2 regions of the Amycolatopsis sp. NPDC045836 genome follow, and region 1 is predicted to be linked to the other one. Evidence: riboswitches for the same ligand, from Rfam matches in the RefSeq annotation. Region 1 holds a riboswitch; the other holds the start of a gene.
The links. A riboswitch is a leader RNA that binds a small molecule or an ion and turns the genes downstream of it on or off. The one in region 1 is predicted to bind glycine.
Positions count from the first base shown of each region.

Region 1 (8,566 bases):
CCGAACACCGCGACGTTGATCAGCAGGTCACCCTCGCCGATGGCGAAGGCGAGCACAAAACCGATCGTTCCCGGCACGATCAGCGCCAGGTACGGCGTCTTGCGCTTGCCCGTCTTCGACAGCCACCGCGGCAGGTAACCCGCCCGCGAGAGCGCGAACAACTGCCGCGAGTAGGCGTAGATGATCGAGAAGAAGCTGGCCACCAGTCCGGCGAGGCCGACGTAGTTGACCACCTGGCTCAACCAGTTGTCCCCGCCGTACGCCAGTTTCGCCGCATCCACCAGCGGGTTGTTCGAACCGGCGAGCGCGGCCGAGCCGGAGCCGCCCGGTGCCAGCAGCAGGATCAGCGCGGCGAACACGACCAGCGCGCCCATCGCGGCGATGATGCCGCGCGGCATGTCGCGCTTCGGGTCGCGGGCCTCCTCCGCGGCCAGCGGCACCCCTTCGACGGCGAGGAAGAACCAGATGCCGTACACCAGCGCCGCCAGCACACCGGTGAGGCCGAACGGCAGGAACGACGAAGCCCCGAACGCGTCGGTCGCCGGGATGTCGAACAGCTTGCCGCCGTCGAACTCCGGCACCATGCCCACCACGAACAGCACCAGCGCGACCACGGCCACCGCGGTGATCACGAACATCACCCGCAGCGCCTCGCCGACCCCGCGCAGGTGGATGCCGATGAAGATCAGGTAGCAGACCAGGTACACCGGCCAGCTGTTGGTCAACCCGAACAGGCCGAGCGTTTCCACGTAACCGCCGATGAAGATGGAGATCGCGGCGGGCGCGATGGAGTACTCGATCAGGATGGCCACCCCGGTGGCGAACCCGCCGAGCGGCCCGAGCGCACGCCGCGCGAAGCCGTAGCCCGCGCCGGCCACCGGCAGCGCCGAGGACATTTCGGCCAGGCCGAACACCATGCAGCCGTACATCACCGCCATCAGCGCGGTGGCGATCAGCAGGCCGCCCCAGCCGCCCTTCTCCAGCCCGAAGTTCCAGCCGGCGAAGTCACCGGAGATGACGTAGGAAACCCCGAGCCCGGCCAGCAGCAGCCAGCCCGCCGCCCCCCGCCGGAGTTGCCGCTGCTTCAGGTAGTCGGCGCCGACCTGGCTGTATTCGACCTTGCCGCGTGCCATCTGGACTCCCTGCGGGTCACGTCCCGGTTTCCCAATGGATGCCAGGACAGTCCTTTGAAGTTGTCCGAGGTTCGGCCATCGACTCCGGTTTGTCAAGGCGCCCGCGAGGCGGTTGACTGCTGCCCCGCAGCACCGGTACCAAGTCATTCAATGGGTCTGTACAGTTCCATTAGCTGTGCGGGACGGAGAGGTGTCGTCGATGGGCAAACGCAAGGGCATGCTGACGCTCGACGAGCTGCGGGAGCTCGTCGGCAACGGCACCGTGGACACCGTCCTGGTGGCGATGACCGACATGCAGGGCCGGTTGCAGGGCAAGCGGTGCGCCGCCGAGTACTTCCTCGACGAGGTCGCCGCGCACGCCACCGAAGCGTGCAACTACCTGCTCGCCGTGGACGTGGACATGAACACCGTCGACGGGTACGCCATCTCCTCCTGGGAAAGCGGCTACGGCGACTGCGTGCTGCGCCCGGACTTCGACACGCTGCGCCTGGTGCCGTGGCAGGAGGGCACCGCGATGGTGCTCGCCGACGTGGAGTGGGTGGACGGCGGTGACGTCACCGTTTCCCCGCGCCAGGTGCTGAAGAAGCAACTGGCGCGGCTGGCCGAGCGCGGGCTGGGCGCCTTCGTCGGCACCGAACTGGAGTTCATCGTCTTCGAGGACAGCTACGAGCAGGCGTGGCGCTCCGGCTACCGCGAGCTGACCCCGGGCAACCAGTACAACGTGGACTACTCGATGCTCGGCACCGCGCGGCTGGAACCGTTGCTGCGCCGCATCCGCAACGCGATGACCGGTGCCGGGCTGTACCCGGAGTCGGTCAAGGGCGAGTGCAACCCGGGGCAGCACGAGATCGCCTTCCGCTACACCGACGCGCTGTCCACTTGCGACAACCACGGCATCTACAAGAACGGTGCCAAGGAGATCGCCGCGCAGGAGGGCAAGAGCCTCACGTTCATGGCGAAGTACAACGAGCGCGAGGGCAACTCCTGCCACATCCACATCAGCCTGCGCTCGCTCGACGGGGAACCGGTGCTCTCCGGTGACGGGCCGGGCGGGTTTTCGAAGCTGATGGAGCACTTCCTCGCCGGGCAGCTGGCCTGCCTGCGTGAGCTGACCTACTTCTTCGCGCCGAACATCAACTCCTACAAGCGGTTCGTGCCCGGCAGCTTCGCGCCGACGGCGGTCGCCTGGGGGACCGACAACCGCACCTGCGCGCTGCGCGTGGTCGGCCACGGCCAGTCGCTGCGGGTGGAGAACCGGGTGCCCGGCGGGGACGTCAACCCGTACCTGGCCGTCGCCGCGCTGATCGCCGCCGGGCTGCACGGCATCGAGAACGAACTGCCGCTGGAACCGGAGCTGGAGGGCAACGCCTACACCTCGGGCAAGCCGACCGTGCCGACCACCCTGCGCGAGGCCGCCGAACTGCTCAAGGGCAGCGAAGTCGCGCGTACGGCCTTCGGCGAGGACGTGGTGGAGCACTACCTGAACGCGGCGCGGGTGGAACTGACCGCCTTCGACGCCGCGGTCACCGACTGGGAGCGCATCCGTGGTTTCGAACGGCTCTAGGCCGCTGATCGGGTTGACCACCTACCTCGAACGGACCTCGTTCGGGGTGTGGGAGACCGAGGCGGCGGTCCTGCACGGCGGTTACGTCGAGGCGGTGACCCGGGCGGGCGGGGTGCCGCTGCTGCTGCCGCCGGTCGGCTTCGGGCACGCCGAACTGGCGTCCGCGCTGGACGGGCTGGTGCTGGTCGGCGGCGCCGACATCGAGCCGTCGCGGTACGGGCAGGAGGCGCACCCGGCCACGGTGACCCGGCCGTCCCGCGACGCCTTCGAGTTCGAACTGCTGGACCGGGCGCTGGCCGCCGGGGTGCCGGTGCTGGGGGTGTGCCGCGGCATGGAGGTGCTCAACGTGGCCTTCGGCGGCACGCTCACCCAGCACCTGCCCGACCGCCTCGGCACCAGCGACCACCAGCCGGCCGCGGCCACCTTCGGCACCACCGACGTGCGGCTGGCCGAGGGGAGCCGGGCCGCGGCGATCCTCGGTGAGCACACCAAGTGCCGTTGTTACCACCACCAGGCGGTGGACGAACTCGGCACGGGCCTCCAGGCCGTCGGCTGGGCGGCCGACGGAACCATCGAGGCGGTCGAGGTGCCCGGGGAGTTCGTGCTGGGCGTGCAGTGGCACCCGGAACAGGACCTGGACGACTTCCGGCTGTTCGCCGCGCTGGTGGCGGCGGCGGGGAAAGGGAACGCATGAGCACCACCTTCGACGTGATCAACCCGGCCACCGAGCAGACCGTGCGCTCGGTCGAGCTGACCTCGGCCGAGCAGACCGACGCGGCGATCCGGCGGGCGCACGCGGCGCTGCCGTCGTGGCGGGCGGTGGCGCCGGGGGACCGCGCCCGGCTGCTGCGCCGGTTCGCCGACGCGGTGGACGCCGACCGCGAGCACCTGGCGCAGCTGGAGGTGGTCAACTCCGGGCACACCATCGGCAACGCGCGCTGGGAGGCCGGCAACGTCCGCGACGTGCTGCACTACTACTCGGCCGCACCCGAACGGCTGAGCGGCAGGCAGATCCCGGTGCCGGGCGGGCTGAACGTGACCTTCCACGAACCGCTCGGCGTGGTCGGCGTGATCGTGCCGTGGAACTTCCCGATGCCGATCGCCGGCTGGGGCTTCGCCCCGGCGCTGGCCGCGGGCAACACCGTGGTGCTCAAACCGGCCGAGCTGACCCCGCTGACCGCGCTCCGGCTGGCCGAACTGGCCGCCGAAGCCGGCCTGCCCGAGGACGTGTTCCAGGTGCTGCCCGGCAAGGGCTCGGTGGTCGGGCAGCGGTTCGTCGAGCACCCGCTGGTGCGCAAGGTGGTCTTCACCGGCTCCACCGAGGTCGGCAAGCGGATCATGGCGGGCTGCGCGGCTCAGGTGAAGCGGGTGACGCTGGAGCTGGGCGGCAAGAACGCCAACCTGGTCTTCGCCGACGCCGACCTGGAGAAGGCCGCGGCGACCGCGCCCTACGGCGTGTTCGACAACGCCGGGCAGGACTGCTGCGCGCGCTCGCTGATCCTGGTGCAGTCCGCGGTGTACGACCGCTTCATGGAACTGCTGGAACCGGCGGTGCGCGGGGTGGTCGTGGGTGACCCGTCCGCCGAGGCGACCGAGATGGGGCCGCTGATCTCCGCGCAGCACCTGGCCAAGGTGTCGTCCTATGTGGACGAGCGCACCCCGGTGGCGTTCCGGGGCAGCGCGCCGGAGGGGGCCGGGTACTGGTTCCCGCCGACCGTGGTCACCCCGCCGGACCTGGCCGATCCGCTGGCCAGCGAGGAGATCTTCGGCCCGGTGGTGGCCGTGGTGCCGTTCGCCGACGAGGCCGACGCGGTGCGCATGGCCAACCACACCGAGTACGGGCTGTCCGGCTCGATCTGGACCAGGGACGTGGGCCGGGCGCTGCGGGTGTCCCGCGGGGTGGAGGCCGGGAACCTGTCGGTCAACTCGCACTCCTCGGTGCGGTACTGGACCCCGTTCGGCGGGTTCAAGCAGTCCGGGCTCGGCCGTGAGCTGGGCCCCGACGCGGTGGCGGCCTTCACCGAGACCAAGAACGTGTTCATTTCCAGTGAGGAGAGCTGAATGCAGCGTTTCGACGGCCGCGTGGTGACGATCACCGGTGGCGGCAGCGGGATCGGCCTGGCCACCGCCCGGCGGCTGGCCGAAGAGGGGGCCAAGGTGGTCATCGCCGACGTCGCCGAGGAAGCGGGCAAGGCGGCGGCGGACGAGGTCGGCGGCCTGTTCGTGCCGACCGACGTCACCGACGAGGAGCAGGTCAAGGCGCTGTTCCGGACCGCGGTCGACGAGTGCGGCTCGCTGGACGTGGCGTTCAACAACGCCGGCATCTCCCCGCCGGAGGACGACTCGATCCTGACCACCGGCCTCGAGGCGTGGGAGAAGGTGCAGCGGGTCAACCTGACCTCGGTGTACCTGTGCTGCAAGCACGCCATCCCGTACATGCGGGCGCAGGGCAAGGGCTCGATCGTGAACACGGCCTCGTTCGTGGCGGTGATGGGCGCGGCGACCTCGCAGATCTCCTACAGCGCCTCCAAGGGCGGGGTGCTGTCGATGACCCGCGAACTCGGCGTGCAGTTCGCCCGCGAGGGCATCCGGATCAACGCGCTGTGCCCGGGACCGGTGAACACCCCGCTGCTCAAGGAACTGTTCGCCAAGGACCCCGAGCGGGCCGCGCGGCGGCTGGTCCACGTGCCGCTCGGCCGGTTCGCCGAGCCGGAGGAGCTGGCCGCCGCCGTGGCGTTCCTGGCCAGCGACGACGCGTCGTTCATCACGGCTTCGCAGTTCCTGGTCGACGGTGGCATCTCGGGGGCGTACGTGACCCCTCTGTGAGCTACTGAACACAGGTGGACGGGGCGGTGGGCGACGCCGTACGGTACTCGCGAGGCGAAAACTTCATATCGGGCTGATACGAGCCGGAGCGGGAGAGTTCTCGCCGCGCGAGCCAGCGGGCACGCGCGGAACGAGGCACCGAAGGAGCAAACTCCCCAGCAATCTCTCAGGTAGCACACCGCTTCAGGCCAGGCCACTCTGGAAAGCAGGCGCACCCGCGCCTCACCCAAGGTGAAAGCCGTGCTCGAGTGCACGGTGAAACTCTCAGGTGCCATGACAGAGGGGGAGTTCCCAGCAGTGGGTCCCCATGCCCATGCCCGACGCGAGGAGCTCCAGTGAGCAGCAGCCCGTTCGCCGCCCGCCACATCGGTCCAGGTGATCCCGAGCAGGCCAAGATGCTGGCCGAATGCGGTTACGGCAGCCTCGACGCGCTGGTCGAAGCGGCGGTGCCCAGTGCGATCCGGCTCACCAGCGGGTTGAACCTGCCCGAGGCGGCGTCGGAGACCGAAGCCACCGCGGAGCTGCGCCGCCTCGCCGCCCGCAACCGGCCGATGACGCAGATGATCGGCCTCGGCTTCCACGACACCGTCACCCCGCCGGTGATCCGCCGCAACGTGCTGGAGAACCCGGCCTGGTACACCGCCTACACCCCGTACCAGCCGGAGATCTCGCAGGGCCGCCTCGAAGCGCTGCTCAACTTCCAGACCGTGGTCGCCGACCTGACCGGCCTGACCACCGCGAACGCCTCGCTGCTGGACGAGTCGACCGCGGTGGCCGAGGCCGTGATGCTGATGCGCCGCCAGTCGAAGGCCAAGTCGAAGACCGTGGTGCTCGACGCCGAGACGCTGCCGCAAACGATTGCGGTGGTCCGCACCCGGGCCGAGGCGCTGGGCATCGAACTGGACGTCCGTGACCTTTCGCAGGGCCTGCCGGAGGAGTTCTTCGGCGTGGTCGCGCAGTACCCCGGTGCTTCGGGTGTGCTCCGGGAAAAGGGCTTCTACCAGCGGATCTCCGAGGCCGCGAAGGCCGCGGGCGCGTTGTACGCGGTGGCCGCCGACCTGCTCGCGCTGACCCTGGTGGAGGCGCCGGGCGAGTTCGGCGCCGACCTCGCCGTGGGCACCACGCAGCGCTTCGGCCTGCCGCTGGGCTTCGGCGGCCCGCACGCCGGGTACATGGCCGTGCGCGCCGGGCTGGAGCGCTCCCTGCCGGGGCGCCTGGTCGGGGTCTCGGTGGACGCCGACGGCGCCCCCGCCTACCGCCTCGCGCTGCAGACCCGCGAGCAGCACATCCGCCGGGAGAAGGCCACCTCGAACATCTGCACCGCCCAGGTGCTGCCCGCCGTGCTCGCCGCGATGTACGCGGTCTACCACGGCCCGGACGGGTTGAAGCGGATCGCCGAACGGGTGCACTCGCTGGCCACCGGGCTCGCCGGCTCGCTGCGGGCCGGTGGCGCCGAGGTGGTGCACGGGCACTACTTCGACACCCTGCTGGTGCGCGTGCCGGGCAAGGCCGAGCAGGTGCTCAGCGACGCCCGCCGGTTCGGCGTCAACCTCGGCCGGGTGGACGCCGACCACGTGCGCATCGCCTGCGACGAGACCACCACCACCGACACCCTGCACCGCGTGCTGCTCGCCTTCGAACTGGAAGCCGACGCCAAGCCGGGCGAGGCCGGGGCGCTGCCCGCCGACCTGGTGCGCACCACCGACTACCTCTCGCACGAGGTGTTCCACACGCACCGCTCCGAGACCGCGATGCTGCGTTACCTGCGTTACCTGGCCGACCAGGACTACGCGCTGGACCGCGGCATGATCCCGCTCGGTTCGTGCACGATGAAGCTGAACGCCACCAGCGAGATGGAGCCGATCAGCTGGCCGGAGTTCGCCGGGCTGCACCCGTTCGCCCCGGTCGAGGACAGCGCCGGCTACCGCGCGCTGGTGGAGCAGCTGTCCGGCTGGCTGGCCGAGGTGACCGGCTACGACACCGTCTCGCTGCAGCCGAACGCGGGCAGCCAGGGCGAGTTCGCCGGGCTGCTGGCGATCAGCGCCTACCACCGCGCGAACGGGCAGCCGGAGCGCGAGGTCTGCCTGATCCCGTCGTCGGCGCACGGCACCAACGCGGCTTCGGCGGTGATGGCCGGGATGCGCGTGGTGGTGGTCGCCTGCACCAACGACGGTGACGTCGACCTCGCCGACCTGCGGAAGAAGGCCGAGGAGCACCGCGACACGCTCGCCGCGATCATGATCACCTACCCGTCCACGCACGGGGTGTACGAGCACGGCATCGAGGAGATCGCCTCGATCGTGCACGAGCACGGCGGGCAGGTCTACGTCGACGGCGCCAACCTCAACGCGCTGCTCGGGCTGGCCAAGCCGGGCAAGTTCGGCGGGGACGTCTCGCACCTGAACCTGCACAAGACCTTCTGCATCCCGCACGGCGGCGGTGGCCCCGGCGTCGGCCCGGTGGCGGTGCGCGCGCACCTGGCGCCGTACCTGCCGAACCACCCGCTCGACGGGGGCGCCGGTCCGGAGACCGGGGTCGGCCCGATCACCGCGGCGCCGTACGGCTCGGCCTCGATCCTGCCGATCTCCTGGGCCTACGTGCGGATGATGGGGGCCGAGGGCCTGACCGACGCGACCAAGGTGGCCGTGCTGGCCGCCAACTACGTGGCCGCGCGCCTGCGTGCGCACTACCCGGTGCTCTACGCCGGGCAGTCCGGCCTGGTCGCGCACGAGTGCATCCTCGACCTCCGCGGCATCACCAAGGAAACCGGCGTGACCGTGGACGACGTGGCCAAGCGGCTGGTGGACTACGGCTTCCACGCGCCGACGATGTCCTTCCCGGTGGCGGGCACGCTGATGGTCGAGCCCACCGAGAGCGAGGACCTGGCCGAGCTGGACCGCTTCTGCGACGCGATGATCGCCATCCGCGCGGAGATCACCGCGGTCGCCGAAGGCCGGTGGGCGGTCGAGCAGAGCCCGCTGCGCAACGCCCCGCACACCGCCGAGGTGCTCACCGGCGACTGGGACCTGCCGTACGACCGCAA
Region 1 is NZ_JBWKKF010000008.1:413,787-422,352, forward strand. Features, by position in the region: gene eat (ethanolamine permease) at 1-1,133, opposite strand, end outside; gene AC07EG_RS18610 (glutamine synthetase family protein) at 1,333-2,697, shown strand; gene AC07EG_RS18615 (gamma-glutamyl-gamma-aminobutyrate hydrolase family protein) at 2,678-3,391, shown strand; gene AC07EG_RS18620 (aldehyde dehydrogenase family protein) at 3,388-4,758, shown strand; gene AC07EG_RS18625 (3-oxoacyl-ACP reductase) at 4,759-5,523, shown strand; glycine riboswitch at 5,712-5,813, shown strand; gene gcvP (aminomethyl-transferring glycine dehydrogenase) at 5,859-8,566, shown strand, end outside.

Region 2 (8,566 bases), on a different contig from region 1:
ACCTCCGTCTTCCGGGCCGATTTCCTCGCCGAGGCGGAAGGGCACGAAACCCAGGCGCCCGAGCCCCCGGTCGCGGGCATCGACGCACTGCCTGCCGGTTCGGCGCTGCTGGTGGTCAAGCGCGGCCCGAACGCGGGCTCGCGCTTCCTGCTCGACCGCGACACCACCAGCGCCGGCCGCCACCCGGACAGCGACATCTTCCTCGACGACGTGACGGTTTCGCGCCGCCACGCCGAGTTCCGCCGCGAGGGTGGCGAGTTCGTGGTGATCGACGTGGGCAGCCTCAACGGCACCTACGTCAACCGTGAGCCGGTCGACCAGGCCGTGCTCGCCGGGGGCGACGAGGTCCAGATCGGCAAGTTCCGCCTCGTCTTCCTGACCGGCCCGGGGCACGGGGGCCAGGGGGCGCGGTGACGGCTGCCGGGCGGCAACCGCGTGATGGTCTGAGCATCGGGGCGGTGCTGGCGCAGCTGCGCGCCGACTTCCCCGATGTGACCATCTCCAAGATCCGGTTCCTCGAGTCGGAGGGACTGGTGCAGCCTGGCCGGACGGCGTCCGGCTACCGGCAGTTCGCCGCGGCGGACGTCGAGCGGCTGCGCTTCGTGCTGTCCGCGCAGCGCGACCACTACCTTCCGCTGAAGGTGATCAAGGAGCAGCTCGACGCCGCCGATCGCGGGGCCGAGGCGCCGGTGCCGTCGCTGCGGCCACCGCGCAAGCTGGTTTCGCTCGGCAGCCCGGCCGAGCCGCACGGCCTGCCCACCCCGGCCGACTTCGAGCCGGGCAGGCCGGTGCGGCTGACCCAGGAGGAGCTGCTCGCGCAGTCCGGGATCGACGCCGCGATGCTGGCCGAACTGCAGCAGTACGGCCTGGTCCGGCCGGGAGCCGCGGGGTTCTTCGACCCCGACGCGGTGCTGGTGGCCAAAACCGTGCGCGCGATGACCGAGTACGGCATCGAACCCCGGCACCTGCGGGCCTTCCGGGCCTCCGCGGACCGCGAGGTCGGCCTACTGGAGCAAATTGTTACGCCGGTCTACCGGCAGCGCGACGCGGCCGCCAAGGCCAGGGCCGACGAGGTGGTGCGCGAGCTGGCCGCGCTCTCGGTCGCCCTGCACACGCTGCTGGTCAAGGCGGGTATCCGCGGGGTGACCGGCGGCTGACCCGGCCGGCCGGGAATGATCTTGCCCGGCCCCGCGTTGCGCCTGTTGTGGTGGTGCCGGGACGGCCCGGCACCGAATCCGTTGCTGAACGCGGGGACCCCGATGCCGTACGGTTGGAGAAGCCCGCGAGGCGGGCGCGAAGGTAGAGCGAGCACAGCGTCCGTAGAACGGGTAGCGTCGAGGGTGGCGATGCGGGACCCTTGGCACAGCGTGCGGCCCGTGTGCAGGTTAGGGAGGCGAACCCGATGAGCGAGATGCGCGTCGTCGGCGTGCGGGTCGAACTGCCCGCGAACCAGCCGATCTTGTTGCTGCGGGAGACCGAGGGAGAGCGGTACCTGCCGATCTGGATCGGCTCGGTGGAGGCAACTGCCATCGCACTGGAGCAGCAGGGGGTGCGCCCGGCCCGGCCGCTGACCCACGACCTGCTCAAGGAGGTCATCGGCGCACTGGGCCGTGAACTCGAGCAGGTGGTGATCACCGACCTGCGCGAAGGCACCTTCTTCGCCGAACTGGTCTTCGACGGCGACATCCGCGTCTCGGCCCGCCCGAGCGACTCGGTCGCGCTGGCGCTGCGGGTCGGCGTGCCGATCCACGCCGAGGACGCGGTGCTGGAGGAGGCCGGGCTGATCATCCCGGACGAGCAGGAAGACGAGGTCGAGAAGTTCCGCGAGTTCCTCGACTCCGTCTCCCCTGAGGATTTCCGCGGAGCTGATACTTAGGTCGCGCCTCCGGCGCGACCTCGCGAGTGGAATCCGGTGATCACGCCCTGGTCGCCTTCTCGAAGAGGTTGGCCAGTTCCCGGCCGTAGCGTTCGGCGTCCAGGTCCGGTTCGCGGACCAGGCGGTTCGCCAGGCCGTCCAGGGCCTGCCGGATGCTCAGCGCCATCACTTCGACGTCGAACTCGCCGAAGGCGCCTTCCCGCTGCCCCTGCGCGAGCTGCCGTTCGATGCGGCCGACCCGCATGTCCCGCAGCACCGCCTCGTGGAACATGTGGCCGCCGCCCTCCTGGCCGCCCCACACCTGGCCGAGGATCTCGCTCATCGCCCGCTGGAACGCCGGGTGCGCGGCCGCGAAGGCCGCCTCCGACTCGATGAACCCCCGCAGCATGCCCGCCCTGGTGGTGTCACCGGCCAGGCGCTCGGTCATGAACTCGTCCTTGAGCTGCGAGATCTGCCCGATCGTCGCGCTCATCAGCTCCTCCTTCGAAGCGAAGTGGTAGGAGATCATCCGCGTGCTGCTCAGCCCGGCGTGCTCGACGATGCGGGCGAACGACGCCTTCGCGTAGCCGAGTTCGGCGATCACTTCGATGGTGGCCTGGATGATCTGTGCGCGCCGTGCCGCTTCGGTCACGGTCAGTCCCAGCTCCGGCTGGGTGTGCTCGTTTACCTGCATGAGTAAAAATTAACACGATTAAGTAAGACCGCCAAGGGGGAACCCGTTGGCCGGGTCGGCCGCGCGTCGCGTTGACCGGCCCCCTCGCCCGGCTTACCGTCAACAGGAGGTGAATCTCGACGGTGTGATTACGCCGTTCGGATGTTTGGATCCACCAGGACATGTTCTGCCGGTCGGCGTGGCCGGGCGAGGGGAGGCATGGGTGGTCGAGGGAAGGTCGTTCGAGGTGGCCGACGGCGAGCAAGGTGAGCTGTTTCCCGACGCGTCCCTGCCCGACGAACTGGTCGGCTACCGCGGGCCGGCGGCCTGCCAGATCGCCGGCATCACCTACCGCCAGCTGGACTACTGGGCCAGGACGAAGCTGGTCGCGCCGAGCATCCGCACCGCGCACGGCTCCGGTTCGCAGCGGCTGTACTCGTTCAAGGACATCCTGGTCCTCAAGATCGTCAAGCGCCTGCTGGACACCGGCGTCTCCCTGCAGAACATCCGGGTCGCCGTGGAGCACCTGCGTGAACGCGGGGTCCGCGACCTGGCCAAGGTGACCCTGTTCTCCGACGGCACCACCGTCTACGAGTGCACTTCACCCGAAGAGATCGTCGATTTACTGCAGGGCGGGCAGGGTGTGTTCGGCATCGCGGTCAGCGGGGCCATGCAGGAGATCAGCGGCACCATCCACGAGTTCCCGGCCGAACGGGCCGACGGCGGTGTGGTGGAGAACGTGCAGCCGGACGAGCTGACCCAGCGCCGCAACGCCCGCCGGACCGGTTGATCGGCGCCAGTGGTGAGTTGCTAACCTGGCTCCCGTAGTCGTAAACCCTGCGCGGGAGAGACCGGGCGGCCAATCGCCTCGCCCGGCGCCGAAGGAGCAACTCCTCCCCGGAAACTCTCAGGCACCCAGGACCGCGCGGGGGAGACGCCTCTGGAAAGCGGGTCGCCGGCCACTCACCGCACGACCCCGCCGAAGGTGCAAGCCCGTGGACTCGCGGGTGAACCTCTCAGGCGCCCGGCAGCGGGCAGGGACAGAGGGGGAGGCTTCCACCCCCGCCCGCGTGGCGAGCTCAGCCGGGCACCTTGTCCAGGAACCCGTGCACCCGCGCGATCCGGTCGTCCTCGACCACCAGCACGTCGAACCCGATCGCCAGCGGCTCGGCGCCCTCGGCGCCGAGGTGCCAGGTGAACCGCGCGATGTCGTGGTGCCCGTCGACCGGCCCGTGCAGGCTGAACCGCAGTCCGGCGAACTGCTCGGCCGCGGTGGCGAAGAACTTCTCGATGCCGTCCCAGCCGGTCACCGCGCCCAGCGGATCGGTGTACCCGGCGTCCTCGGTGAACAACTCCTCGATCAGGGTGCGGCGGTCGGTCCCGGTGGCGTTCCAGGCGGCGATGTAGCGCTCGGCGAGGGCGGTGAAGTCGGTCATGGTCACTCCTTGACTCGGTTGGTGGACGCAACTCTGGCCGCCGCGGCGCCGCGCGTCGATTACCCGCGAAGTAATGGCAGCGGCGCCGGTCCGCCCGTAACGTCGGTGCCGTGACCACTGCAACCGCTCCGCGTCCCGTCGGCGAACTCCTCCGCGCATGGCGGGACCGGCGGCGGATCAGCCAGCTCGACCTCGCCATCTCGGCGGATATCTCCACCCGCCACCTGAGCTTCGTCGAGACCGGCCGTTCCGCGCCGAGCCGCGACATGGTGCTCCGCCTCGGTGAACACCTCGACGTGCCGCTGCGCGAGCGCAACCAGCTGCTGCTCGCCGCCGGCTTCGCCCCGGTGTACGGCGAGAGCGGGCTCGACGCACCCGAGATGACCGCTGCCCGCGAAGCGGTTCGGCAACTGCTGACCGTGCACGAGCCGTATCCGGCGGTGGTGATCGACCGGCGCTGGCACATGGTCGACTCCAACGCCAGCGTGGCGCTGCTGGTCGCCGGGGTCGCCCCGGAACTGCTCGACGGGCCGGTGAACGTGCTGCGGGCGACGCTGCACCCGCACGGCATGGCGCCGCGGATCGCGAACCTGGGGGAGTGGCGGGCGCACCTGCTCGGCAGGCTGCGCCGGGAGGTGGCCGCCACCGCCGACCCCGAACTGGCCGAACTGCTCGCCGAGTTGCGGGGCTATCCGTGCGACGACGTGGTGCCCGAGGTCGAGGTGCCGAAGCCGGGGGACATCGTGGTGCCGCTGCGCCTCCGCCACGGCGACACGGAACTCGCCTTCTTCAGCACGGTCGCCACCTTCGGCACCCCGCTGGACGTGACCCTGGCCGAACTGTCCATCGAGGCGTTCTTCCCGGCCGACGCGCACACCGCCGAGGTGATCCGGTCAACCCCGCTCGGCCCGCCAGCCGGGTAGCACGGTGATCGTCGAGGCGAACAGCAGCAGCGCGATCAGCAGGAACGGCCCGGTCACCCCGACCAGGCCGGACACCGCGCCCGCCGCGGCGGGCGCCGCCGCCTGCGCCACCCGGTTGCCGGTCAGGCGCAGGCCGAGCGCGGTGGAACGCAGGTTGTCCGGCGCCTCCCGCACGGTCCAGGTCATGGTCAGCGGCTGACCGAGCCCGAGCACCATGCCGAGCACCGCCATCACCACGGCCAGCGGCCAGAAGCCGTCGGCGAACACCAGCGCCAGCACGCAGAGCGCGGCCAGCCCGCCGCTGACGAACAGCACCGCGAGCCTGCCGAACCGGCCCACCAGCACCGGGATCAGCAACCGGGACAGGAAGGAGAAACCGGCGCGCACCGCCAGGAGCACGCCGACCACGGCCGGGCTGAGCCCGCGGTCCTCGCCCAGCACCGGGAGGTACGCGGTGACGACGTCCACACCGGACATGACGGAGAAGCTGGTGAAGATCGCCACCAGCAGCCTGCGGTTGCGCAGCAGCGCCCCGGTCGATCCCTTGTGGACGGTTCGGTCGCCGTTCTTCTTGTGGCGCGTCAGCGTTTTCAGCGTCCAGGCCAATGCCAGGCAGAGGGCGGTGATCACCGCACCGACCCCGCCGGCGAGCAGGAAGGCCTCGCGGGTCTCGGCGATCATCCCGCCGGCACCGGCCGAACCGATCACCCAGCCACCGGTGAGCGGGCCGATCAGCTGCCCGACCGAGGCGGCCGCGGTGAACCAGCCGAAGTTGCGGTCCTGGTGCTCCGGCGGGGAAAGCTCGGCGACCAGGCCCTGGAAGGCCAGCATCAGCGCGAGCTGGCCGACGCCGATCACCACGTTGCCCGCGGCCATCACCGGCAGCGTGCCGGCGAAGGCCAGGCCGAGCGCACCGGCGGTCATCGCCAGCCCGCCGCCGGTGAGCAGCCACCCCATCGCCCCGCGATCGGCGGCCCGGCCCATCGGCAGCGCCAGGAACACCGGCAGCAGCGCGCCCGCCGCGGCCACCAGCCCGACCGCGGTCGCGTCGCCGCCGAGCGCCAGCACGCGGTAGGAGGCCACCGGCCGGATCAGGAAGGTCACCAGGTGAACGGCGAGCGAGGCGGTGACGACCAGCGCCAGTCCGGTGGTCGCCGGGCGGGGGACGGGCACTCGATCATCGTCGCAGCGCCCGCGCCGCCGGGCACGCCCAGCCGCTCAGGTGAGAGGATTCTCGCAGCGGAACCGCCCGCGCCGGAGCCAGTGAGGAAGAGAACTTGGTGAGCATCGCGCTGCACAACGAGGTCCAACTCCCGCTGATCAGCTTCGACGCCGGTGCGCTGCCGCCGGACACCGTGGCCGGGGCGGTGCGCCAGGCGCTGGCCACCGGCTACCGGGCCGTCGGCGTGCGCCCGTCCGGTGAATCCGGTGCCGGGGAAGCGATCCGCGACCTGCCGCGCGACGAAGTGTTCGTCACGCTGACGCTGCCGGGCAACGGGGCGGGGGAGGCGCTGGCCTCCGGACTGCGCATGCTCGGCACCGACCGGATCGACCTGGTGCTGCTCGAACGGCCGACCGCGCAGGCGTGGCGCGAACTGGAGCGGGCCCAGGCCGAAGACCAGGTCCGCGCGCTCGGCGTCGCGGGCCTGACCGCGGACGCGCTGCGGCACTTCCTCGGCACCATCGGGCTGCCCGCGGTGCACCGGCTCGAACTGCACCCGAGGGCACCACGAGCCGAACTGCGTGCCCTGCACGCGCAGCACGGCATCGTCACCGTCGCGGCCGACCCGCTGGGGCCGGGCAGCCTGCCCCGGGTGCTGCGCGGGCTGGCCGCCAAGTACGGCAAGAGCCCGGCCCAGCTGGTGCTGCGCTGGCAGCTCGAACTCGGGCACGCCGTGGTGGTCGGCCCCGGCCCGCGCACCCTGCTCGCCGAGCAGCTCGGCGTGTTCGACTTCGAACTCGCCGACGACGACCTCGCGGTCATCGCCGAACTCGAAGGGACCTGAGCGCCTACGCGGCGCTGAGCCCCGCGGCGGCGAAGTCGGCCTGCTGCGCGGGTTCGGTGAGGAAACCGCGGAAGGTCTGCGCCGCCCGCTTCTGCACGTCGTCCACGCCGTTGCCGGACAGCCCGAGGAACGGGTAGTCCGCCGAGCGCCCGGACGCCACCGACTGCGGTGGCGAGCCGATCACCTCGGGCTTCTTCGTGGTCAGCTCGCTGGTCCACCACGAGGACTCCGGCAGCCAGGCCGCCGGCATACCGCGGATCGAGCTCAGCTCGCTGTGCCCGAGCAGGGCGTCGAGCACCCGCTGCGAGGCCATCGCGTCCACGGTGATGAGCACGCAGTGCCCGTGCACCACGGTCTTCGCGTCGTTCCAGCGGGTGGCCGCGGCCTTGACCGGCGCCTCGGCGCTGGGCGTGACGATCAGCCGCAGGCTGGAGTCGCCCTCGGCGCAGCTGGCGGCCTGTGCTTCGGCGCGGCTGTTCAGCTCGCCGGTGGCCCAGCCCCAGCCCAGCCAGCCGAGGCCGAGCAGGGCGACCAGCACCAGGCAGGCGATCGGCCACTTGGCCACGCGGCGCCGGGTCTTGCCGATGGCGCGGTGGCTGCCGGTGGCGCTGACCGCCTTGTGGCTGCCGGTGGTGCCGGCGTTCCGCTCGGGACCCTGCTCGGGTTCGGGCGGTGCGGGGGTGAAGTAGGAGGAGGGCGGGGGTTCCGGGGTGCGGCGGGGGGTCCGGGATGCCGTGGGCGCCGGAAGAGCCCGGGGTGGTGCGTTTCGGGGAGGTGCGGTCCGGGGAGCGGACGTCCGGTTCGCGGGGGAACGATGGCCGGACGGTCTGCCGTGAGGGGGTTCCGGAGCCGGGTCCTCGACCAAGCTGTGTCGCCCCATCGTGTGCCTTTCTGCTCTGATACTCAGACGCTCTCAGTATGCAACCAAAACGTTATCACTCTAACAGACGTAATCTGTCCGGGAAATGTGATGACCCTCAGTTGTCGCACAGCCTGCCAGCATCGGTACAAACGGACAACAGTGTGTCGCTGCACTCGATCAGGCGAGCCCGCAGGGGTGCCGCGCGCCGGGCGAAAGCGGCTTGCGCCCTGGCGTATTCCGCTCGCCCGGACGGCGTTTCGATCGGCACCGCTGGGTAACCGAACGGGGACAGGTCGTAAGGGCTGGCGCGCATGTCGAGCTCGCGGATGTCGGCGGCCAGTTCGAAACAGTCGCCGACGAGTTCGGCCGGTACGAATGGGCCCAGTTTGTAGGCCCATTTGAACAGGTCCATGTTCGCGTGCAGGCAGCCGGGCTGCTCGAACTCGCGCTGCGTCTCACGGGTGGGGGACAGGGTGTTGCGCGGCACGGCCTCGGGGGTGAAGAAGCGGAAGGCGTCGAAGTGGCCGCAGCGGACCTCCAGCGACTCCACCACTTCGTCGGTCCCGCGGCTGCCCAGCCGCAGCGGCAGCTGGGCGTGCCGCACCTGGTCGTGCGGCTGCCGGTAGACCATCGCCCACTCGTGCAGCCCGAAGCAGCTGAGCCGGGCCGGGCGCGAAGCCGTCGCCGAGAGGAGCGCGGAAACGAACCGCGCGGTCCGCTCCCGCGCCCGAGCGAACTCGGCCGCGTCCACGGTGACGCCCGATCCGGTCTCGCGGTACCCCCGCCGCTCGAGGAACCGCCGGGCGGAGGC
Region 2 is NZ_JBWKKF010000014.1:59,395-67,960, reverse strand. Features, by position in the region: gene garA (glycogen accumulation regulator GarA) at 1-414, shown strand, start outside; gene ftsR (transcriptional regulator FtsR) at 411-1,157, shown strand; gene AC07EG_RS25890 (bifunctional nuclease family protein) at 1,403-1,876, shown strand; gene AC07EG_RS25885 (TetR family transcriptional regulator) at 1,917-2,549, opposite strand; gene AC07EG_RS25880 (MerR family transcriptional regulator) at 2,752-3,318, shown strand; glycine riboswitch at 3,361-3,462, shown strand; glycine riboswitch at 3,466-3,575, shown strand; gene AC07EG_RS25875 (nuclear transport factor 2 family protein) at 3,608-3,964, opposite strand; gene AC07EG_RS25870 (helix-turn-helix domain-containing protein) at 4,075-4,887, shown strand; gene AC07EG_RS25865 (MFS transporter) at 4,858-6,060, opposite strand; gene AC07EG_RS25860 (aldo/keto reductase) at 6,168-6,893, shown strand; gene AC07EG_RS25855 (hypothetical protein) at 6,898-7,458, opposite strand; gene AC07EG_RS25850 (3-methyladenine DNA glycosylase) at 7,871-8,566, opposite strand, start outside.
Region 2: linked by a shared signal. The riboswitch ahead of AC07EG_RS25870 (helix-turn-helix domain-containing protein) and the one ahead of gcvP (aminomethyl-transferring glycine dehydrogenase) in region 1 are both predicted to bind glycine.